DNA from 2 places in the Pseudomonas sp. 20-5 genome. Region 1 is predicted to be linked to the other one. Evidence: riboswitches for the same ligand, from Rfam matches in the RefSeq annotation. Region 1 holds a riboswitch; the other holds the start of a gene.
What was found. A riboswitch is a leader RNA that binds a small molecule or an ion and turns the genes downstream of it on or off. The one in region 1 is predicted to bind cobalamin.
Positions count from the first base shown of each region.

Region 2: linked by a shared signal. The riboswitch ahead of btuB (TonB-dependent vitamin B12 receptor) and the one ahead of AC1RB9_RS10460 (TonB-dependent receptor) in region 1 are both predicted to bind cobalamin.

Region 1 covers NZ_CM165584.1:2,221,846-2,233,712, reverse strand. The annotation lists gene AC1RB9_RS10475 (cobalt-precorrin-5B (C(1))-methyltransferase) at 1-252, shown strand, start outside; gene AC1RB9_RS10470 (cobalt-precorrin-6A reductase) at 249-977, shown strand; gene mntP (manganese efflux pump MntP) at 1,031-1,600, opposite strand; yybP-ykoY riboswitch at 1,607-1,775, opposite strand; cobalamin riboswitch at 1,933-2,137, shown strand; gene AC1RB9_RS10460 (TonB-dependent receptor) at 2,237-4,393, shown strand; gene AC1RB9_RS10455 (ABC transporter ATP-binding protein) at 4,446-5,219, shown strand; gene AC1RB9_RS10450 (ABC transporter substrate-binding protein) at 5,216-6,187, shown strand; gene AC1RB9_RS10445 (FecCD family ABC transporter permease) at 6,184-7,215, shown strand; gene AC1RB9_RS10440 (MBL fold metallo-hydrolase) at 7,216-8,082, opposite strand; gene AC1RB9_RS10435 (LysE family translocator) at 8,202-8,795, opposite strand; gene AC1RB9_RS10430 (AraC family transcriptional regulator) at 8,846-9,676, opposite strand; gene AC1RB9_RS10425 (SDR family oxidoreductase) at 9,887-10,660, shown strand; gene AC1RB9_RS10420 (hypothetical protein) at 10,714-10,971, shown strand; gene AC1RB9_RS10415 (methyl-accepting chemotaxis protein) at 10,983-11,867, opposite strand, start outside.
Region 2 covers NZ_CM165584.1:4,180,993-4,192,859, reverse strand. The annotation lists gene AC1RB9_RS19265 (DMT family transporter) at 6-908, shown strand; gene AC1RB9_RS19260 (NAD(P)/FAD-dependent oxidoreductase) at 905-2,158, opposite strand; gene AC1RB9_RS19255 ((2Fe-2S)-binding protein) at 2,155-2,391, opposite strand; gene lhpB (D-hydroxyproline dehydrogenase subunit beta LhpB) at 2,388-3,503, opposite strand; gene AC1RB9_RS19245 (4-hydroxyproline epimerase) at 3,500-4,444, opposite strand; gene AC1RB9_RS19240 (GntR family transcriptional regulator) at 4,561-5,229, opposite strand; gene AC1RB9_RS19235 (FUSC family protein) at 5,473-7,512, shown strand; cobalamin riboswitch at 7,560-7,767, shown strand; gene btuB (TonB-dependent vitamin B12 receptor) at 7,864-9,702, shown strand; gene cobO (cob(I)yrinic acid a,c-diamide adenosyltransferase) at 9,766-10,377, shown strand; gene AC1RB9_RS19220 (cobyrinic acid a,c-diamide synthase CobB) at 10,409-11,716, shown strand; gene bluB (5,6-dimethylbenzimidazole synthase) at 11,718-11,867, shown strand, end outside.

The sequences.
Region 1 (11,867 bases):
CTGCCGCAATTGGCCGGCTGGGCCGCCGCGCTCGGTGCCAGCACCGCGCTACAGGACAGCATGCGCGCCGCCAACACCAGCCAGCAGGCGCTGGCCCAGGCACACGCCGAAGGCGTGGCCCTGGGCGATGCGGTCTGCGCCCACGCCCTGCGCTTCGCCCGCGGCATCGTGCCCACCGAGGTGGCGCTGGAAGTCTTCGCCATCGACCGCCAGGGCAACCTGGTCGGCCAGGCCTGCGAGGAGCGCCGATGAAGCGCCTGTTGCTGCTCGGCGGGATCGGTGAGGCCCTGGCCCTCGCCCGCCGGCTCGGTCCGGCGCATCTCTACAGCCTCGCCGGGCTGGGCAAGGTGCCCGGCGACCTGGCCTGCCGGGTCCGGGTCGGCGGCTACGGCGGCGCCGAAGGGCTGGCGGCGTTCATCGACGAGCAGGGCTTCGACCTGCTGGTGGACGCCACCCACCCCTACGCCGCACGGATCAGCCAGAACGCCGTGCGCGCCGCGCGACTGGCCGGAGTGCCCTGCTGGGCGCTGCGCCGGCCCGGCTGGCAGGCCGGGCCCGGCGACGACTGGCGCGAGGTAGCCGACTGGCGCGAGCTGATCGCCGCCCTCGCACCCTTCCGCCGTCCGCTGTTCACCCTCGGCCGCGAACCGCTGGAGCATCTCGGCCAGGTCCCGCCGCACCAGCACTGGACCGTGCGCTGCCTGCAAGGCCAGCCGGCCGCGCCGCGCGCCGAGGTGATCGGCGCGCGCGGGCCGTTCAGCCTGGATGGCGAACGGGCGTTGTTCGAGCGCCTCGCCTGCGACGTGCTGGTGAGCAAGAACAGCGGTAGCCAGGCCACCGAGCCGAAGCTCCAGGTGGCGCGGGAAATGGGCCTGCCGGTGCTGGTCCTGGCACGTCCGGCGCTGCCGCCGGCGGACCGCGAGTTCGCCGACGGCGAGGCGCTGCTGGCGGCAATCCGCGATTGGGAAAGCGCCTGAAGCGAACGCCCACCCACTCGCCGCGACCTGTCCCGCCCCGTCTCCGGCGCCGCTCACGCCGCGCAGAGATGCTCGTAGAGAATGGTCGCACCGACCAGGATCAGCACCACCCCGCCGACCATCTCCGCGCGCTTGCCGGTCACTGCGCCGAGCGCCCGGCCGAGCATGGTGCCGAGGGTGACCATGGTCATGGTGGCCAGGCCGATGGCGCCAGCGGCGAGGAAGATGTTGACGTCGACGAAGGCCAGGCCGACGCCCACCGCCAGCGCGTCGATGCTGGTGGCCAGCGCCGTCACCGCGAGAATCCAGAACGAATGCTGGCCGGGCTTTTCCTGTTCCGTCGCATGATCCGCGCGCAGGCCGTTGTGGATCATGTGCAGGCCGAGCAGCACCAGCAGGACGAAGGCGATCCAGTGGTCCCAGTCGGCGACGAACTGGCTGGCGGCCTGGCCAAGCAGCCAGCCGACCAGAGGGGTGATGGCCTCGATCACGCCGAAGATTATCCCGGTGCGCAGCGCCTCCGACAGGCGCGGCCGATCCAGGCTGGAGCCCTTGCCGATGGCCGCGGCGAAGGCATCGGTGGACATGGCGAAGGCGAGGAAGATCAGGGAAACGGGATTCACGCGGATACTCCAGCCGGGCATGAGTCAACGACATGACCCCGCGGCCCGGCTTTGGCGCAGGAATGTCGTTGGTCTCACCAATCCGGTTGGATGCGCTGGCCATGGCGGGTTGCCAAGAATGTTGACCAGCGCGCCGTCAACGGGTGACGGCAGGCTACTCCCCAAGGAAGGCCGGCAGCATAGCAGGCCGGCGTGAAGAAAATGTGATGACCCGGGAAGCTGCGCCAGGGCGTGGGGTCCGGCGAAGAAAGACTGCACAAGCGAATTGTTATAGTATAACATTTTATTCAATCCAGATCGTTCAAGGCTTGACTGGAAACGGTGCGGATGTTCCCATCCGGCCCGTTCCAGGTGCCTCCTGCCGCCGCGCAGGAGGTGAAACGGGAAGCCGGTGCGTCACTTCAGTGATCAGTCCGGCGCTGCCCCCGCAACGGTAAGCGAGCGAAATCCTCTTCAGGCCACTGTGCTCCAGCATGGGAAGGCGAGGATTTCACGACCCTCGCAAGCCCGGAGACCGGCCTGCAACGCCCTGTTGGCACACCCGCGGTGGGCGGGAGCGAGCCGGTTGTTCGAGGCGCTGTCGCGCCTGCGATTTCCTGCGCGTTCCGTCCTGCCCGGTCATGAGATGGAACGCCCATGCCCCGCTTCAGCCGTTTGCGCACCGAGCCTTTCGCCCTCGGCCTATCCACCAGCCTGCTGCTGGTACCGCCCGCCCTCGCCGAAACCGAGGAAGCCGCCCTCGCCCTGCCCAGCCAGTTGGTCAGCGTTCGCCAGGACCCCGCCGAACTCGACCACATCGATCTCGCCACGCCGGTCAGTGCCGGTTCGCGCCTGGGCCTCAGCGCCCTGGACACCCCGGCGAGCACCAGCAGCATCAGCGGCGAGGAAGTTCGCCGGCGCAACAACCCCAGCGTCCAGGCCGCCGTCACCCGCAGCCCCGGCATCAGCTTCATCGGCACCCCAGGAGATGGCGGTACCGGCCTCTCGGCGCGCGGCTTCAGCGGCCACGCATCGGTGATGCAACTGTTCGACGGCACGCGCCTGTACACCGGCATGGGCACGGTGAACTTCCCCAGCGATCCGTGGATGGTCGAGCGCATCGACGTGATCCGCGGCCCGGCCTCGGTGCTGTACGGCGAAGGCGCCACCGGCGCGGTGATCAACGTGGTGCCGAAGAAGCCTTTCGCCGGCGAGATCCGCAACCACCTGCGCCTCGGCTACGGCTCCTACGACAACCGCCAGTTGGCCCTGGACAGCGGCGGCTCGCTGACCGACAGCCTCAGCTACCGGCTCAACCTGAACCAGCAGCAGAGCCACGGCTGGATCGACCGTGGCGACTCGCGCAACCTGGGCATCAGCGCGGCGCTGCGCTGGCAGGCCAGCGACGATCTGGCCTTCACCCTCGCCCACGACTATGGCGACCAGGAGCCGATGAACGACTTCGGCACCCCGCTGGTCGGCGGCAAGTACCACAAGCGCCTGCGCGAGAAGAACTACAACGTGCGCAACGACGTGCAGCGCTACAACGACCAGTGGACCCGCCTGACCAGCGACTGGAGCCTTTCCGACAGCGTCACCGCGAGCAACCAGTTGTACTACATCAAGGCCCGCCGCCACTGGCGCAACGCCGAAACCTACGAATGGGACGTCCCGCGCGAAGAGCTGTTGCGCAGGGACTACCTGCGCATCAGCCACGAGCAGGAGCAGATCGGCGACCGCCAGACCTTCGCCTTCCAGCACGCCCTGTTCGGCCTCGACAGCCGCACCCTGGTCGGCGCCGAGTACAACCGCATCCGCTTCCGCCTGAGCAACAACTCGCCCTATACCGATGTCGGCGGCGACTACATCGACCCCTGGCATCCCGCGCCCGGCTACTTCGAAAGCCGCTCGCCCTACCGGCCGCACTCGCGCAGCCAGACCCGCACCTTCGCCCTGTTCGCCGAGAACCGCCTGCAGCTCAACGAGCGCCTGTCGCTGGTGACCGGGGTGCGCCGCGACCAGAACCATATCGACCGCGACGACCTGCGCGCCGGCACCCGCAGCGACCGCAGCCTGCAGGGCGGCAACTGGCGCGCCGGGATGGTCTTCGCGCTGACCCCGGAACTGTCGCTGTACGGCCAGTACTCCACCAGCGAGGACGGTGTGAGCAACCTGATCACCCTCAACGCGGCCCAGCAGCAGATGGACCTGACCCACTCGAAGCAGACCGAGGTCGGCCTCAAGCAGCTGTTCCCGGACGGTCGCGGCGAATGGACCCTGGCCGCCTACCATATCGTCAAGAAGAAGCTGCTCAGCGCCAACCCGCTGCCGCCGCACGACGCGCAGCAGGTCGGCCAGCAGAGTTCGGACGGCCTGGAGGCCAGCCTGGAACTGAACCTGGCCCAGGACTGGCGGCTGTCGGCGAACGCCGCGCTGGTGCGTGCCGAATACGACGACTTCGACGAAACGATCGACGGGCAGACCTACTCGCGCAACGGCAACCGCCCCAGGAACGTGCCACGGCGCACCGCCAACCTCTGGCTGGACAAGTCCTTCGCCGAGACCCTGCGCGTCGGCGCCGGGCTGCGCTACGTCGACCGGCGCTACGCCGACGCCGCCAACCAGGCCAGCCTGCCCGGCTACACGGTGGTCGACGCCAACCTGGGCTGGCGGGTACGGCCGGACCTGACCCTCGGCCTTGAGCTGTACAACCTGTTCGACCGCCAGTACGCCCTGGCTGACAACAACAACGGCCAGCAATGGATCATGGGCCAGCCACGCTCGTTCAACGTCACCGCCGACTTCAGTTTCTGAAGCCGGCGCCGCGGCAATCGTCTCTGCTGAACCACCGGACCTGCGAGTAGCCATGTCGTCCCTTCACCTCGATGCCCTGCACTGGTCGCCCGACGCCTCCACCGAGTTGCTGCGCGGCGTGCATCTGGAAGTCCCGGCCGGCAGTTTCGTCGGCCTGATCGGCCCCAACGGCAGCGGCAAGACCAGCCTGCTGCGCTGCGCCTTCCGCTATGCGCGACCGCAGCGCGGCCGGGTGGTGCTCGACGGCGACGACCTCTGGCGCCAGCCGCCGCGCTGGGCCGCCCGGCGTATCGCGGTGGTGTTGCAGGAGTTCCCCGAGGACTTCGGCCTTGCCGTCGAGGACGTGGTCGCCATGGGCCGCACGCCGCACAAGGGCCTGTTCGACGGCCACGGCGCGGACGACCGCCAGCGAGTCCGCCAGGCGCTGCTCCAGGTCGGTCTCGAAGGGCGTGCCGCGAGCCCCTTCGCCAGCCTCTCCGGTGGCGAGAAGCAGCGCGCCCTGCTGGCTCGCGCGCTGGTTCAGGAGCCGCGCCTGCTGATCCTCGACGAACCGACCAACCACCTCGACCCGCGCTACCAGCTGGAGCTTCTGCGCCTGCTGCGCAGCCTCGGCCTGAGCACCCTGGCGAGCTTCCACGACCTCAACCTGGCGGCGGCCTTCTGCGACCGCCTCTACGTGCTCGACGGCGGCCGCATCGTCGCCCAGGGCACGCCGACCGAGGTGCTCGACGCCGACCTGCTGTGGCGGGTGTTCGGCGTCCGCGCCCTGGTCGACCGCCACCCCCTCGCCGACCACCCGCGCCTGACCTGGATTACCCAAGCATGAAGCACCCGATCCTGCACCACCTGCTGCTCTGCGCCCTGCTCGCCTGCGCCGATGCCGCGCTGGCCGAGCGCTACCCGCTCAGCGTGCGCAGCTGCGAGCGCGAAGTGACGTTCGAGCGCGCGCCGTCGCGCGCAGTCAGCCACGACATCAACCTCACCGAGATGATGGTCGCCCTCGGTCTGCAGACGCGCATGGTCGGCTATACCGGCATCAGCGGCTGGTGGAAGAATGCCGATCCCGGATTGATCGCCGCGCTCAAGCCGCTGCCCGAGCTGGTGGCGCGCTACCCCACGGCGGAAACCCTGCTCGATGTCGACGCCGACTTCTTCTTCGCCGGTTGGGGCTACGGCATGCGCGTCGGCGGCGACCTCACTCCGGCCAGCCTGGAGCCGCTGGGGGTGAAGGTCTACGAGCTGAGCGAATCCTGCGCGCAGATCGGCGAGCCGCGCCGCGCCAGCCTCGACGAGCTGTACCGCGACCTGCGCAACCTGGGACGGATCTTCGACGTCGAACCGCGCGCCGAGCGCCTGGTCGCCAGCCTCCAGGCACGCATCGAGCGCGCCCGCGCCGGCATCCCGGCGAACACCGAGGCGCCGCGGGTGTTCCTCTACGACAGCGGCGAGGACCGCCCCTTCACCTCTGGCCGCCTGGGCATGCCGCAGGCGCTGATCGAGGCCGCCGGCGGCCGCAGCGTGACCGACGACGTGGCGGCCAGTTGGACCCAGGTCAACTGGGAAAGCGTGGTCGCCCGCGATCCGCAGGTCATCGTCATCGTCGACTACGGCGAGACCAGCGCCGCGCAGAAGCAGCGCTTCCTCGAAGAGAACCCGGCGCTGCGCAGCCTGACCGCGATCCGCGAGCGACGCTTCATCGTCCTGCCCTATAACCAGGCCACGCCGGGCATCGGCAACGCCGCGGCGATAGAAACCCTGGTCGCCGGCCTCCACCCTCGGGCGCCACGTCCATGACCCTGTTCCGCAGCCCTCGCGCCTATTGCCTGTTGCTGGGCAGCCTGGTCATGTTGCTCGGCCTGTCCTGCGTGGTCGCCCTCGGCTTCGGTCCGGCGCGACTGGACAGCGGCCTGGTCGGCCGCATCGTCCTCCAGCGCCTGTTCGGCGTGGCGGCGGAGCCCGGCGCCTGGAGCGCCGGCCAGGAGCACATCGTCTGGCTGATCCGCGCCCCGCGGGTACTGCTCGGCGCCTGCGTCGGCGCCGGCCTGGCGTTGGTGGGAGCGGCCCTGCAGGCGGTCACGCGCAATCCGCTGGCCGATCCGCACCTGCTCGGCGCCACCTCCGGCGCGACCCTCGGCGCGGTGTTGGTGGTGCTCTACATCGGCGAGGTGATCGGCCTGCTGACCCTGCCGCTGGCGGCCTTCCTCGGCGCCCTCGGCAGCATGCTGCTGGTGCTCGGCGTGGCCAGTCGCGGCGGCCGCCTGGGCAGCGACCGGCTGTTGCTGGCGGGGGTCGCGGTGTCGTTCGTGCTCCTGGCGCTGGCCAACCTGCTGCTGTTCCTCGGCGACCACCGCGCCGCCTCCTCTGTGCTGTTCTGGATGCTCGGCGGCCTCGGCCTGGCGCGCTGGTCGTTGATCTGGCTGCCGGCGCTGTGCGTGGCCGGCGGCCTGCTGGTACTGCTCGGGCTGGGCCGTGCGCTGAACGCGCTGATGGCCGGCGAACAGACCGCCGTGACCCTCGGCCTGGACGCCCGTCGCGTACGCCTGTGGGTCTTCGTCTGCTGCTCGCTGCTGACCGGCGTGCTGGTCTCGGTGAGCGGCGCCATCGGCTTCGTCGGTCTCATGCTGCCGCACGCCGCGCGCCTGCTGGTGGGTGCCGAGCACCGCCGACTGCTGCCGGTGTGCGCCCTGCTCGGCGCGCTGTTCCTGGTCTGGATGGATGTCGCCGCGCGTACCCTGATCGCCCCCCAGGACCTGCCCATCGGCATCGCCACCGCGGCCATCGGCGGGCTGTTCTTCATTCTCCTGCTGCGTCGCCGCAGCTGATCAGAACAGATCCAGCGGGATCTTCAGGTAACGCACCCCGTTGCCTTCCACCGGCGGCAGGTTGCCGCCGCGCATGTTGACCTGGATCGCCGGCAGCATCAGGGTTGGCATGCCGAGGGTGGCATCGCGCTGCTGGCGCATGGCGACGAACGCCTCCTCGTCGACGCCTTCGCGGACGTGCACGTTGTGCCGGCGCTGCTCGCCGACGCTGGTTTCGCAGCGGTGCTCGTCGCGGCCGGGAGCCGTGTAGTCGTGGCACATGAACAGGCGGGTCGCGTCGGGTAGCGCGAACAGGCGCTGGATCGAGCGATACAGCTGGCGCGCGTCGCCGCCGGGGAAATCGCAGCGGGCGGTGCCGTAGTCGGGCATGAACAGGGTATCGCCGACGAAGGCGCTGTCGCCGACCAGGTAGGTCATGCACGCCGGGGTATGCCCCGGGGTATGCAGCGCGCGGCATTCCAGGGCGCCGATGCGGAACGACTCGCCGTCCTCGAACAGGTGCTCGAACTGGCGGCCGTCCACCGGGAACGCCTCGCCGAGGTTGAACAGGCCGGAGAATTTCGCCTGGACCTGGGTGATTCGCGCGCCGATGGCCAGGCACCCGCCCAGTTCGCGCTGCAGGAAGATGGCCGCCGACAGGTGGTCGGCGTGCACGTGGGTCTCCAGCAGCCATTCCACCTGCAGGTCGTGCTGGCGAACATGGGCGATCAGGCGTTCGGCGCTGGCATGGCTGGTGCGCCCGGCGGCCGGGTCGTAGTCGAGCACCGGGTCGACGATGGCGCAGGCGCGGCTGGACGGGTCGCGCACCACGTAGCTGTAGGTGGAGGTGGCCGGGTCGAAGAAGGCAGTGATGTCGGGTTTCAACATGGAGGTTCCTTGCGCGGCGTGCTGACGGCGACCGCGCCATGGCTACGGATCGTCCCACCATAGCCAACCCGGGCCCGGCGTACCAACCCACAGGTTTGTCAGGAAGCTACCGGACCGCCTCAGAGCAGCAGGGCGGCCCAGGCCGATGCCAGCAACAACAGCGCCATGCCTTGGTTGAAGCGTTTCATCAGCGACGGCGAGCGCAGCAGCCGCGCGCTGCCGACGCCGAGCAAGGCCCAACTGGCCAGGCACGGCAGCGAAACCAGGAAGAACAGCAATGCCAGCAGGCCGATCCGCCCGGCCTGTCCGGCGCCTTCCCCGGCGAACAGTGCCAGCGCGGCGAGGGCCATCATCCAGGCCTTGGGATTGACCAGTTGCAACGCCGCGCCGCCGAGCACGCCGAGGCGCCGCGGCGGCTCCGCGCCGTCGATGCCGCCCGCGCTGCGGAACAGGCTCCAGGCCAGGTAGCTGAGCCAGCCGACGCCGAGCCAGGCGAGCCCCTGCTGGAGCAGCGGATGGCGTCGCAGCAACTCGCCCAGGCCGAGCCCGAGCAGCAGGATCAGCGCCGCCACCGCCGCGCAGGCGCCGAGCACGATCGGCCAGGCGGCGGCCAGGCCGTGGCGCTGGCTGTTGCTCAGGACCAGGATGTTGGTCGGTCCGGGGGTGATCGAGGCGACGACGGCGAACAGCAGGAAGGGCACGAGGGATTGCATGGACGGGCTCCTGTGGCGGGGGAGCCTTCATCCTGGCGACGCGCCGGGCCTCAGTCTGGAAGCTGGGTGCACTGCCGGCGGTAGGCCGCCGGAGTCATCCCGTAGGCGCGCCGGAACCAGCGGCCGAGATGGCTCTGGTCGGCGAAGCCGAGGGCGCTGGCGAGGTCCGCCGGTTGCCCGCCGACAGCGAGCATCTGCCGCGCCTTGGCCAGCCGCAACTGGACCAGGTAGGCGTAGGGTGGCAAGCCGTAGGCGGCCTTGAATGCACGGTTCAGGCGGAAGCGGTCGGTGCCGCAGGCGCTGGCCAGCTCGTCCAGGCCGATGTCCTGGTAGAAGTGCGCATGCAGGTAGTCGCGGGCTTTCTGCGCCACCAGCGGCAGGCGTGGATCGAATGGCTTCGCCTCGCGCCAGCCGAGGTGCACGCGCAGCCGCTCCAGCACCAGCTCCAGGGCGGTCTGCCGCAGCAGTCGCAGCTCGCGGCCATGCAGGACGCGGAAGGCCTGGGCGATGGCCAGGGTCAGGCGCGGGTCTTCGGTGAGGTTGGCGTGGAAGCCGGGGTCGCTGGGCGCATCGTCGAAGGTCGCCCGCAGTTCGCGCCGCAGCCAGTCCGGCTGCAGGTACAGCATCGAGTAGGTGAAGCCGCCGGCGATCGGCGCGCAACCGTCGTGGATCTCCCCCGGTTCGACCAGGAATACCTGGCCGGCGGTGCTGTCGTGTCGGCGTCGGCGACAGTTGAATTGCTGCACGCCGATCTCGGTGTAGCCGATCAGGTAGCTATCGTGCCAGTGCGGATCGTAGGCGTGGCCCTCGAAATGGGCGCGCAGGGTCTCGATCCCGGTCTCGGCGTCGCGGGCCAGGTCGATCCAGTCTCGGCTGCCCATCGTGCGTCAGGTCTTCCCACTCGTTGGTTTCGTCGTCGCGACTATAACGCGCCCGTCCCGGGGTTCTAGAAGATTCGTGCAGGCGGCTGCGCTCCTCCGGAGGCGGGAATTGATCGGCGTTTCTGGACAATCTATCCAGGCCGCCGCGATTACTCCGCAAGGCCGCCCTCCCTAGACTGGGTTCTCCACTCACCGCAGGAGAAACACCCCATGGTCGACCACTCCATCAAAGGCAAGACCGTCCTCGTCACCGGCGGCGCCAAGAACCTGGGTGGGCTGATCGCCCGCGATCTCGCCGCCCACGGCGCGAAGGCCATCGCCATCCACTACAACAGCGCCGCGAGCAAGGCCGACGCCGACGCCACCGTCGCCGCGCTGCAGGCAGCCGGGGCCAAGGCGGTAGCGCTGCAGGGCGATCTCACCAGCGCCGCGGCCATGGAAAAGCTGTTCGCCGACGCCATCGCCGCGGTGGGCAAGCCGGACATCGCCATCAACACCGTCGGCAAGGTGTTGAAGAAGCCTTTCACCGAGATCAGCGAGGCCGAATACGACGAGATGAGCGCGGTCAATGCCAAGTCTGCGTTCTTCTTCCTGCGCGAAGCCGGCAAGCACGTCAACGACAACGGCAAGATCTGCACCCTGGTGACCTCCCTGCTTGGCGCCTATACCCCGTACTACGCCGCCTATGCCGGCACCAAGGCGCCGGTGGAGCACTTCACCCGCGCCGCCTCCAAGGAATTCGGCGCGCGCGGCATCTCGGTCACCGCGGTCGGCCCGGGTCCGATGGACACGCCCTTCTTCTATCCCGCCGAGGGCGCCGACGCGGTGGCCTACCACAAGACCGCAGCGGCGCTGTCGCCCTTCTCCAGGACCGGCCTGACCGACATCGAGGACGTGGTGCCGTTCATCCGCCACCTGGTCAGCGAAGGCTGGTGGATCACCGGCCAAACCATCCTCATCAACGGCGGCTACACCACCAAGTGACCCAGCGTCCCGGTCGCCGCCACGGCGACCGGCACCTGTCCGGGAAAGACCCCATGCACGTGACCCTGGTAATCGCCGGCGGGATCATCCTGCTCGGCCTGTTCCTGCTCTTCGGCGAACTCTGGGAGGCCGGGCCGGCGCCCGCTGCCGGCCTGTTCCTGCCGACCTGGCTGGCCGTCGCGCTGGTCAACCTGTGGGTCGGCGTCCAGCACGCCGGCTACGGCTTGCGCGAAGAACTGCCAATCCTGCTGCTGGTCTTCCTGGTCCCGGCGGCCCTGGCCGGCGTAGCGATCTGGCTGGCGCCGCGCTAGGCGGCGGCGCTTCAGACGCGGAAACGCCCGACCAGCCGCGCCAGTTCCGAGGACAGCTCGGACAGCCGGCGGCTGGCCCCGGTGCCCTGCTCCGAATGTTCCGCCGCCTGGGCGGAAAGCTCGCGCACCTCGCTGATGTTGCGGGCGATTTCGTCGATCACCCGGCTCTGCTCCTCGCAGGCCGAGGCGATCTGCGCGGCGAGGTCGTTGATCCGCCCCACCGCGTCGCCGGTGGCGGCCAGCACGCCGTCGACCCCGGCGGCGCGCTCGACGCTGTCGCGCGCCTTGAGACTGCCCGACTGCATGGCCCGCACGGCGTTCTGCACCCCGGCCTGGAGGCGCTCGATGCGCGCCTGGATGTCCTTGGTCGAATCCTGGGTGCGCGCCGCAAGCGCCCGCACCTCGTCGGCCACCACGGCGAAACCGCGACCCTGCTCGCCGGCCCGCGCGGCTTCGATGGCGGCGTTGAGGGCGAGCAGGTTGGTCTGTTCGGCGATGCCCTTGATCACCGTCAGCACCGCGTCGATGCTGGCGGTTTCCTGGGCCAGTTGCTGGATGCTCTCGGAACTGCTCTCCACTTCCTGCGCCAACTGGCGGATCACCTCGATGGTCGCTTCCACCACGTTGGCGCCCTCGCGCGCCTGCCGGCGGGCGTCATCGGCCACCTGCGCGGCGCTCTGGGCATTGCGCGCCACCTCGTGGACGGCGCTGCTCATCTGCGTCGCGGCGGTGCTGACCTGGTCCACCGATGCGTGCTCGCTGTTGATCAGACGATCGTTGGCGGCGGTCATGCCGGCCAGCGAACCGGCGGAATCGGCGACCTCGCCGGTGACCCGGCCGACCTCGCGGATCAGCGGCTGCAACTTGTCGAGGAAGGCGTTGAAGGCGCTGCCGAG
Region 2 (11,867 bases), 2.0 Mb from region 1:
GAGCGATGCGCGCGACCACCTGCACCCCGCGAGCGATGCCCGGGGCGACCCGCCTGCTGGCCGTGCAACTGGGCATGGTACTGGCCTGGAGTTCCGGCTTCGTCGGCTACCGCTATGCCATGGAACAGGCGCCGGTGTTCCTCACCAGCTTCTGGCGCTTCGCCGTTTGCCTGGCGCTGCTGCTGCCCTTCGCCTGGGCCGGGCTGCGCCGGTTGTCGGCGCGCCAGTGGCGGCGCCAGGCGCTGATCGGGGCGTTGGCCTACGCGGGCTACATCGCGCCGATCGCCAAGGCCATCGAACTCGGCGTCTCGCCGGGCGTGGCGGCGCTGATGGCCGACCTGTTGCCGCTGCTGGTGGCCTTGCTGGCGCTGGTCCTGCCGGGGCAGCGAACGCGGCCGGGGCAGTGGCCGGGGATCGCCCTGGGCGTCGCCGGGGTGCTCTGGGCCGGGCATGCGGCGTTGGCGCTGGGGCGGGCGCCGGGCTGGGCCTACGGCCTGCCGCTGCTGGGCATGCTGGCGCTGGCCCTGGCCACCCTGTTGCAGAAGCGCTGGGACGATGCGCCGGGATCGCTGGTCGTGGTGCTGTTCGTGCAGATCGGCGCCGCGCTGCCGGCGTTCGCCGGCCTGGCGCTGGCGGAGGGTAGCCTGCGGCCGCCGCTGTCCGGCGGATTCCTGTTCGGGCTCGCCTGGCTGGTGCTGCTGCCCACCTTCGGCGGCTACGGCCTGTACTGGCTGGGCCTGCGCCATCTTTCCGCACAGGGTGGCAGCGCGGCGCTGTACCTGAGCCCGGCGCTGACCCTGCTATGGGCGCACTGGATGTTCGCCGAGCCGCTGACACCCATGCTGCTGGGTGGCCTGCTGCTGTCGCTGGCCGGCCTCGGCTGGCTGTATCGCGCCGAGCGTCGCTAGCCGGCGTCGCCCTGCCAGCGGGCCAGGGTCTCCAGGCGCGCCGGGCTGAACGGCGGACGCGGCGCCGGAGGCGTCCAGCCGAACAGGAATTGCGCGGCGCTGCCGCATATCCGCCCCTGGCAGGCGCCCATGCCGCAACGGCTGTGCAGCTTGGCCTCGGTCCAGCCGGCATGCCCGGCCAGCGCGGCCAAGGGGACGTCTTCGCAACGGCAGACCAGGGTATCCGCCTCCGCCAGTTGACGCAGTTCGGCACGCAGGGCGAAGTGTCGCGCCAGGGTGTCGGCGAAGCCCTGCCAGCGTCGCCGTCGTGGCCACAGGCGGCGAGCCGCGTCGCGCTCGTCGACGGCGGCATGGCCGGCGATGGCGCCTTCCACCAGGGCCAGTTCGCTGCCGCCGAAGCCGGTGCATTCGCCGGCGGCGTAGTGGTCGGGCAGGCTGCCGGCCTGCCATTCGTCGACGGCGAGCGCCGGGCCGTCGAGGCGATAGCCGAGGGCCTGGCCGAGTTGCACGTTGGGCACCAGGCCGAAGCCGCAGGCCAGGCGTTCGCAGGCGATCTCGCGGACCCGACCGCCTTCGCGCAGGCGCACGGCTTCCAGGCGCTCCTCGCCGAGGGCGGCGAGCACGTAGCTGTCGGCGCGGTAGCTACGGGCGAACAGGCCGGCGGCCTGCCACAGCTTGCCGGGCCAGCGCGGGAGGCGTACGGCGAAGGCGGCCAGGGTTCTCGCCGGCGCCTGTTCGGCGACGCGCAGCAGGCGCGCCCCGCACTGGCTGGCGCTGGCGGCGCTGGCCAGCAGCAGCGGGCCGGAGCCAGCCACCACCAGGCGCTGGCCGGCCAGTGGCAGGCCGCCCTTGGCCAACGCCTGCAGGCCGCCGGCGCCGGTGACGCCGGGGAGGGTCCAGCCGGGAAAAGGCAGCAGCAGTTCGCGGGCGCCGGTGCAGAGGACCAGGCGTCGGTAGCCGACCTGCCAGCCACGTTGCGGGTCTTCCAGCAACAGGCGCCTGCCGGGACCGCAGGCGACCACCCGGGTCGCCGGGAAGTGCTCGACATTGGCCTGCCCGGCCAGGCGTTGACGCATCTGATGGGCACGCGGCGGCAGGCTGGCACGCGGGCCGTCGCGCCAGATCTGTCCGCCGGCGGCCGGGTTGTCGTCGACCAGGGCGATGCGCGCGCCGCTCGGCGCGGCGGCCAGCGCTGCGGCCAGGCCGGCGGGGCCGGCACCGACGATCAGCAGGTCGTAGTCGGCGCTCATGCCTGGGTCTCCACGCGCATGCCGGATTGGCAGACGGTCTGGCAGGCCAGGCGTCGCCGACCGTCGATCAATACCCGGCATTCCTGGCACGCGCCCATGCCGCAGAACGGCGCGCGCCGCCCGCCGCCGACCGCGCTGCGGGAGCAGCCGTCGCCGCCGAGGGCGAGGGCGGCCGCCACGCTGGTACCGACGGCGACCCGCAGCGGACGCCGGTCGATGAACAGTTCGATCATGGACGGGCACTCCCGGAGCTGGAGAGGAAGCGTTGCGGCAGATAAGGCGTGGCATCCAGCGGCGGCGTTTCGCCGAACAACTGGGCGGCGAGCAGGCGCGCGCTGCCCGGCGCGGTGGTCACGCCCAGGCCCTCGTGGCCGACCGCCAGCCACAGGCCCGGCTGCGCCGGGTGCTCGCCAAGCAGCGGCAGGCCGTCCGGAGTGGCGGCGCGGAAGCCGGTCCAGGCGCGGATCGCATTGAGGCCGGCGAGCCCCGGCAGGTAGTCCAGGGCACGCCGCAGCATGCGCGCCAGCACCGGGCCTTCCACCTGCGGGTCGAGCGTGTCGAACTGCCGCGAGGAGCCGAGGAAGACCTGCCCGGTGGGGCGCGGCTGGGCGTTGAAGGCTACCGAGGTACCGCTGCTGGCATGGGCGCTGCTGACATAGCCGAGTTCCACCAGTTGATGGCGGAGGGTGCCGGGATAGCGGTCGGTGATCAGCAGGTGGCCTTTCTTCGGGCGGATCGGCAGCTCCGCGCACAGCTCGCCGGCATGGATGCCGTTGGCCAGCACCAGCGCCTCGGCGCTCAGCCAGCGGCCGTCGGCCAGGCGCAGGCGGCTGCCGTCCACTTCGCTGACTTCGGCGTACAGCCGTCGCAGGCGCGGCCCGGCCTGGTCGAGCAGCCAGCGCGCGGCGTTGGGCGCGTAGAGGATGCCGTCGCCGGACACCTCCAGGGCGCCGGCCAGGCCCGGCCGCAGGGCCGGTTCGAGGGCGTACAGGCGCGCGGCGCCAAGCATCCGGCAGGCAACGCCGGCGGCTTGCAGCGCCTGGCGCTTGCGTTCGGCCTCGGCGAGTTCGCTGGCATCGGCGGCCAGCCAGAGGGTGCCACAGCCGCGATAGGCGCAATCCTCCGGCAACTCCGCCGCCCAGGCGCGCCAGGCCTGGGTCGAGTAGTCGCTGAGGGCCAGTTCGGCCGGGTTGTCGTCCATCGCCACCAGATGGCCCATGCCCACCGCGGTGGCACCGCCGCGGCGGCTGTCCAGCACCAGTACGTCGAGGCCGCGACGCGCCAGTTCATGGGCGCAGGCGCTGCCGACGATGCCGGCGCCGACCACGATGACCTCGGCGTTCACCGGCGGATGCCCCAGGCGAACGGATCGTCGTCCGCCAGCAGCAGGGTGGCTTCCGCGCTGACGTGGGCGCGGCCGCGGATGGTCGGCACGATGGGCCCGCCGGGCTGGCCGTCGAGCCATTCGTAACGCCCCTCGAACTGGCTGCCGATCACGCTCGCCTGGCGCCAGGGCTGGCCGGGCAGCAGCTTGCCGTCGGCGGCCAGGCAGGCCAGCTTGGCGCTGGTGCCGGTGCCGCAGGGCGAGCGGTCGTAGGCCTTGCCGGGGCAGAGCACGAAGTTGCGGCTGTCGGCGTGGGGATCGTCGGCGAACAGTTCGATGTGATCGATGGCGCCGCCGTCCTCGCCGCGGATGCCCTGGTCTTCCAGCGCCTGCTGGACGGCGACGGTGTAGGCGGTGAGGGCGTCGAGGTTGTCGCCGGCGATGCGCTGGCCGTGTCCGGCGACCAGGAAGAACCAGTTGCCGCCCCAGGCGATGTCGCCGCTGACCCGGCCGATGCCGGGCACTTCGACGCTGACCTGGCGACGGTAGCGGTAGGCCGGCACGTTGCGCACGCTGACCGAGCCGTCCTCGTGGAGGGTCGCCTCGACCTCGCCGACCGGCGTCTCGATGCGGTGCACGCCGGGACCGATCCGCCCGAGGTGTGCCAGCGAGGCGACCAGGCCGATGGTGCCGTGGCCGCACATGCCGAGGTAGCCACTGTTGTTGAAGAAGATCACTCCGGCACAGGCTTCGGGATCGACCGGTGCGCAGAGCAGGGCGCCGACCAGTACGTCGCTGCCGCGCGGTTCGAGGATGCAGGCGGCGCGCCAGGCGTCATGGCGCTCGCCGAGCAGGCGCCGGCGCTCGGCCATGTCGCCCTGGCCGAGATCGGGAAAACCGCCGATGACCAGGCGGGTGGGCTCGCCGCCGGTATGCGAATCGATGATGCGGATGCGTTGCATGGTGGCCCTCGCCTGTGCCGGGGAATGCGCCACAGGGTGGCGTTTCGGCGGGGCGGGGCGCTTGAGGGTTTTCACTCAGGCGGATGACGAAAGCGGCATAGCCGGGATGGCCCGGCTCAGGTGCTGGCCGGGCGGTTCGGCAGGTGTTCGTAGAGGGTCCGGCAGACCCCGACGATATGTGCCTCGATCAGTGCCGCGGCCCGTTCGGCATCGCCGGCGCGACAGGCGGCGACGATCTCGCGGTGTTCCTGGTCGGCGCGCTGCTTGCCTTCGGACAGGCTCATCTGCATGCGCAGGTAACGTTCCAGCTTGTCGTGGATGGAGCGGATCAGGTTGACCAGGAACGGCCGCTGTGCCGGTTCGTAGAGGCAGGCGTGCAGTTGCCAGTTGAGTTCGGCCCAGCGGCCGACGTTGTCTTCGCCGACGAAGTCGGCGCAGATCGCCTCGGCGCGGGCGAAGGTGGTCTCGTTCATGTTCGGCACCGCCAGGCGGATCGCCTGCGCCTCGAGCAGCACCCGCACTTCGAACATCTGCGCCAGTTCCGGTTCGGAAATACGCGTCACCACCGCGCCCTTGTTGCGCTGGAACAGCACCAGGCCTTCCGCCTCCAGGCGCTTGAGGGCCTCGCGGACGGGAATCTTGCTGACATTGAAGAGTTGCGCGATGTCGTCCTGGCGGATCGGTTCGTCCTCGGCGAAATGCCCGGCGATGATCGCTTCGCGCAGGTGCTTGGCGATGATCTCGGAGGCCGAAGGGGCGATGCCCAGGTTAGGGGCGTTGAGCATGGAGAGAGGCAAGCGGGACAACCTGCATGGCATGGGATACGTGCGGGATATTGTATACGAACGCTTGGCGCGTGCTGCTGCCAGTTGGCGCCTTCTGCGCAGGCGTGTTGGTCGGCTCCAGTGGGCCTCCGTGGCGCATGTTTCGCAGGGCGAAACGCTCTTCCGGAAAGTTCGCGGAGAGGCTGGACAATAGAAATTAGCTTGCTAATAATTCGCTCGCTCATGTATTTCGGGGCGTCCGCGATGGCCAAGCCTTCCTTCTTTTCCTCCGACCTGGTGCAGGTGCTGCTGTGCCCGCGCCTGCACGAACTGCAGTTCGCCGTGAAGGCCCTGCTGGCCGGCGGGTTGGCCCTGTACCTGGCCTTCAGCCTGGAGCTGGAGCAGCCGCAATGGGCATTGATGACGGTGTTCGTGGTCAGCCAGCCCTATAGCGGCATGGTCCTGGCCAAGGGCATGTTCCGCCTGATCGGCACCTGCGCCGGTGCGCTGGTGTCCATCGGCATGGTCGCGCTCTATGGCCAGGCATCGCTGCCCTTCCTCCTGCTGATGGCGCTCTGGCTGGCGTTCTGCACCGCCGGCGCGTCGCTGCTGCACAACCATGCGTCCTACGGTTTCGTCCTGGCCGGCTACACCGCGGCGATCGTCGCCCTGCCGGCCAGCGCCGATCCGGCGACGGTGTTCGACCAGGCGGTGGCCCGCTGCTCGGAGATCGGCCTGGGCATCCTCTGCGCGGCGCTGGTGAATGTGCTGCTCTGGCCGCGGCGCCTGGAACGCCAGTTGGCGAACCAGGGCAAGGCGGCCTGGGAGGCCGGCTTGCAGGCGGCCGCGGCGGAGCTGCGCGGCGCCGACGAACGCGGCGAGCTGCTTGCGGCGCTGGGGCGGATCGCCGCGGCGGACGCCCAGCGCGACCACGCCTGGTTCGAGGGCGCGCTCGGCCGCGCCCGTTCCCAGGCCTTGCGCGTGCTTGGCCTCGACCTGCTCGGCCTGCTGCGCGCGGCGCGCAAGGTGGCTCGCGAGCGGAGGCTGCTCGATCCGGCCAGCGCGCACGCCTTGCAGCCCTGGCTGGAAGAACTCGAGGCACTGTTGCGCGAGGGCCGCCAGGCCGAGTTCGAGGCCTGCCGGCAGCGCTTGCGCCTGGCGCTGGACGCGGCGCACGGACAGTTGCACCTGTGCCTGGTCTGCCTCGAACGCCTGCTCGGCGAGGCGAGGGCGGCCGGGCGCAGCGTCGAGGCGCTGGTCTATGGCGCGCCCACCCGCCAGGCGCCGGGCGCCATCGCCTGGCACCGGGACATCGAGCGCGGCGTGCTGTTCGGCCTGCGCAGCGCCCTGGCGTTCCTCTGCGTAGCCGCGTTCTGGCTGGCCAGCGCCTGGCCGAGCGGGTTGGGCGCGGTGTCGATCACCGGCGTGGTGCTGAGTCTCTTCGCCAGCCGCGACAACCCGGCCCAGGCCGGCCTGAACTTCCTTCGCGGGATTCTCCTGTCGATCCCGCTGGCCGGCTTCGTCGCACTGTTCTACCTGCCCGGCGTGGACGGCTTCCCGCTGCTTTGCCTGGGCCTGGGCGTACCGCTGTTCTTCGCCGCGCTGTGCGTGAACCGGGCGAGCCTGGCCGGGATCGCCTCGCCGTTCTGCATCTTCTTCGTGAAGAACGTCGCGCCGAGCAACAGCATGAGCTACGACCTCGCGCACTTCCTTAACAACGCCCTGTCGACGGTGCTCGGGGTGGCCTTCGCCGTGCTGGTGTTCAACCTGGTCAGCCTGCGGCCGGGCGAACGCCATTACCGGCGCATGCTGCAGGCCACCCTCGGCGACCTGGCGCGGCTCACCCTGCGCTCGCCGGCGCAGGCCGAGGCCTGGTTCGGCGGGCGCACCGCGGATCGCCTGATCCGCCTGGCGCAGCGCTACGACCGTTTGCCGGAGGGGCGCCGCCAGCCCTGGTCGGACGGCCTGATGGGACTCGACTTCGGCGACGAGCTGCTCTACCTGCGGCAGTGCCTGGAGGAGGTCCCGGCGTCCCTGGCGCAGGCCCGCGACCGTTACCTGCGGCGCCTGCGCCTGGCGCTGCTGGGCGATGGCCCGCGGGCCGAGCGTGAACACGCCCTCGACCCGCCGACCGCGCGCCTGCTCAAGGCCCTGGCCGCCAGCCCGCTGGCCGGCAGCGAACGCGGCGAGCTGGCCGGCGCCGCGCTGGTGCAGTTGCAGGCCACCTGGCGGCAGTGGTGCCGCAGCCATGCTCCGGCCGGGACGGCGCTGCGCACGGACCCGCTCCCCGGAGCCGGGCGCTAGTTCTGCGGTGGCCGCCCACATTGACCGCGCAAGCCCCGAACCACTAAGCTGCGCGCCTTGCGACAGGTGCCCCGCAAGGGGTGAAACAGGGAAGCTGGTGCGTTCCGTCGGAACCAGGCCAGCGCTGCCCCCGCAACGGTAGGCGAATCAGACAGCCGCTCGATGACCACTGTGCTCCGGCATGGGAAGGCGCGGCTGGAAGCGTCCAGCGCTTCGCTCGCGAGCCCGGAGACCGGCCTGACGCACCCACGGCATCGCGGAGGGCGCTGTCGGACGTCTCCTGCCGTCGCTTCGTCCTCCGTCTGCCTCAACCCAGGTCGCGCGGGTGAGAGCGACGGAGCAGCGCAGAGCATGAACAGAGTTTTCCTGACCCCGGCAGCCGTGGCGCTGTGCGGCGCGTCTTCCCTGAGCCTGGCCGAACCGGTCAGCCTTGCCGACCAGGTGGTGACCGCCACCCGTACCGCCCAGACCGCTTCCCAGAGCCTGGCGGCGGTGAGCGTCATCGACCGCGAGGATATCGAGCGCAGCCAGGCGCGCAGCGTGCCGGAGCTGTTGCGCCAGGTACCCGGCGTGTCGCTGGCGAACAACGGCGGTTTCGGCAAGAACACCACGCTGTTCCTGCGCGGCACCGAGTCCGACCATGTGCTGGTGCTGATCGACGGCATCAAGGTCGGCTCGGCCAGCGCTGGCCTCACCGCGTTCCAGGACTTGCCGGTGGAGCTGATCGAGCGCATCGAGGTGGTCCGCGGGCCGCGTTCCAGCCTGTACGGCTCGGAGGCCATCGGCGGGGTGATCCAGATCTTCACCCGGCGCGGCGACGGCCAGGGCGCCAAGCCGTTCTTCTCCGCCGGTTACGGCACCCATCACACCCTGGAGGGCAGCGCCGGGGTCAGCGGCGGCGCTGGCAACGGCTGGTACAGCCTCGGGGTGAGCAGTTTCGATACGGCGGGGATCAACACCAAGCGCGCCAGTACTGCGGGCTATGAGCCAGACCGAGACGGCTACCGCAACCTGTCCGGCAACCTGCGCGGCGGCTATCGCTTCGACAATGGCCTGGAACTCGACGGCACGCTGCTCAGGGCCAAGTCGCACAACGACTATGACCAGGTTTTCGGCAACTCTGGTTTCAATACCAACGCCGACGGCGAGCAGAACCTGGTCGGCGGCCGTGCCCGCTTCACTCCGCTCGATCCCTGGCTGGTGACCCTCCAGGCAGGGCGCAGCGAGGAGAAGGCCGATGCCTATCAGGATGGCCGTTTCTACTCGCGCTTCGATACCCGTCGCGACAGCCTGTCCTGGCAGAACGACCTGACCCTGGCCGAAGGCCATGTGCTGACCCTCGGCTACGACTGGCAGAAGGACGAGATCAGCAGCAGCGAAGCCTTCAGCGTCGACTCGCGGCTGAACAAAGGCTGGTTCGCCCAGTACCTCGGCCGGTACGGTCGCCAGGATTGGCAACTGAGCCTGCGCCGCGACGACAACCAGCAGTTCGGCGTGCACGACACCGGCAGCGCCGCCTGGGGCTACGCGCTGAGCGACGCGCTGCGCTTCACCGTCAGCTACGGGACGGCGTTCAAGGCGCCGACCTTCAACGAACTCTACCTCCCCGACTACGGCAATCCCGACCTGGACGCCGAGACTTCGCGCAGCCTGGAGGTCGGTCTCAGCGGTACGCACGACTGGGGGCACTGGGCGGTGAATGCCTATCGTACGGACATCGACTCGCTGATCACCTATACAACCCGTCAGGGGCTTTATGTGCCGTTCAACATCGACGAAGCGCGCATCCGTGGCGTCGAACTGGTCCTCGGCAGCCAGTGGCTGGGCTGGGACTGGAACGCCAACGCGACCTTCCTCGACCCGCAAAACCGTTCCGGCGGCGTCAACGACGGCAACGAACTGCCGCGCCGGGCGCAGCGGATGTTCAACCTGGAACTGGACCGGCGCTTCGAGCGTCTTTCGCTGGGCGCCAGCGTGCACGCCGAAGGCCGACGCTATGATGACCCGGCCAACGAGGTGCGCCTGGGCGGCTACGCCACCCTCGACCTGCGCAGCGAGTACCGGCTGAACGACGAATGGCGCCTGCAGGGCCGGATCGCCAACCTGTTCGGTGCCGACTACGAAACCGCGTATGGCTACAACCAGCCTGGCCAGGCGGTCTACCTCAGCGTGCGCTACCAGGCTCTGTGAGGCCGGGTATTTCGAATGAACGAGGCGACGGCGCGGCCGCGTCGCCGCAAGGAGTGATCGACGATGAACGAATCCCCTGAGAAGGACCAGCGCCACCGCGAGCGGATGGAGCGCAAGAAGGCCGTGGTCGACGAGAAGATCGCCCAGGCCCGCGACGAACGCGGCGTGCTCCTGGTGCATAGCGGCAACGGCAAGGGCAAGAGCAGCTCGGCCTTCGGCATGGTCGCGCGGGCCCTGGGCCATGGCATGAAGGTCGGTGTCGTGCAGTTCATCAAGGGCGCCGCCAGCACCGGCGAGGAAGCCTTCTTCCGGCGCTTCCCCGAGGAAGTCAGCTACCACGTGATGGGCGAGGGCTTCACCTGGGAGACCCAGGACCGCCAGCGCGACATCGCCAAGGCCGAGGCAGCCTGGAAGGTCGCCGCGCAATTGCTGGCCGACCCGGACGTGGGCCTGGTGGTGCTGGACGAATTGAACATCGCCCTCAAGCACGGCTACCTGGAACTGGACAGGGTCCTCGCCGACATCCAGGCGCGCCCGGCCATGCAGCATGTGGTGGTGACCGGCCGCGGCGCGCAGCCGGGGATGGTCGAGGCCGCCGACACGGTGACCGAGATGAGCCTGGTCAAGCACGCGTTCAAGGCCGGGATCAAGGCGCAGAAAGGAGTGGAATTCTGATGCCGGCGCCATGCGCGGAGACGCTTCGCCCATGACCCAGGCACGCTGTCCGGCCCTGCTGATCGCCGCCCCGGCCTCCGGCCAGGGCAAGACCACCGTCACCGCCGCCCTGGCCCGCCTGCATGCGCGCCAGGGGCGGCGGGTACGGGTGTTCAAGTGCGGGCCGGATTTCCTCGACCCGATGATCCTCGCCCGCGCCTCCGGCGCGCCGGTCTACCAGCTCGACCTGTGGATGGTCGGCGAGGCCGAAGCGCGACGCCTGCTGGCGCGGGCCGCCGGCGAGGCCGACCTGATCCTCATCGAAGGGGTGATGGGCCTGTTCGATGGCAACCCCTCGGCGGCAGACCTGGCGCGGCGTTTCGGCGTGCCGGTGCTGGGGGTGATCAACGGCGCGGCGATGGCCCAGACCTTCGGCGCGCTGGCCTACGGCCTGGCGCATTTCCAGCCGGACCTGCCGTTTTCCGGAGTGCTCGGCAACCGCGTCGGCAGCCAACGCCACAGCGACATCCTGCGCGATTGCCTGCCGCCTGGCATGCGCTGGTTCGGCGGCCTGCCGCGCTCGGCCGAATTCGAACTGCCGAGCCGCCACCTGGGCCTGGTCCAGGCCGAGGAACTGGCCGATCTCGATGCGCGCCTGGACGCCGCCGCCGATGCCTTGCGGGCCAGCGCCGAGACCGACCTGCCGGAGCCGGTGACCTTCGAGGTGCCCGCTCCGGCGCCGCTGCAACGCAGCCTGGAAGGCGTGCGCATCGGCGTGGCCCGCGACGCCTCGTTCGCCTTCCTCTACCAGGCCAATCTCGACCTGCTGCGCGAACTCGGCGCCGAGCTGGCGTTCTTCTCGCCGCTGCAGGACCAGGCGTTGCCCGCCGTGGACAGCCTGTACCTGCCGGGCGGCTATCCCGAACTGCACCTGGGGCGCCTGCAGGGCAATCGCGCCATGGCCGAGGCGATCCGAGCCCACCATGCCGCCGGCAAGCCGCTGCTGGCCGAGTGCGGCGGCATGCTCTACCTGCTCGACTGCCTGGAAGACGCCGACGGCGAGCGCGGCGAACTGCTCGGCCTGCTGCCGGGCCGGGCGCGCCTGCAGAAGCGCCTGACCGCCCTGGCCTTGCAGGAGGTCGAGCTGCCGGAAGGGCGGCTGCGCGGGCATACCTTCCATCACTCGACCCTCGACTGCGCCGTCGAGCCTCTGGCCCGTGGCGTCTGCCCGAACGGCCGGAACACGGCGGAGGCGGTGTTCCGTCTTGGCCGGCTGACGGCTTCCTATATCCATTTCTACCTGCCTTCCAACCCGCAGGCCGCCGCCGCGTTGCTGGCGCCCGCGCGAGACGCCGACTGACATGTCCGATTCTTCTCACGCCTTCAGCGCCACGGAACGCGCCGCCGTCTACCGGGCCATCGCCGAGCGCCGCGACATGCGCCACTTCAGCGGCGGCAGCGTGGCGCCGGAGCTGCTCGCGCGGCTGCTGGAGGCCGCGCACCAGGCGCCC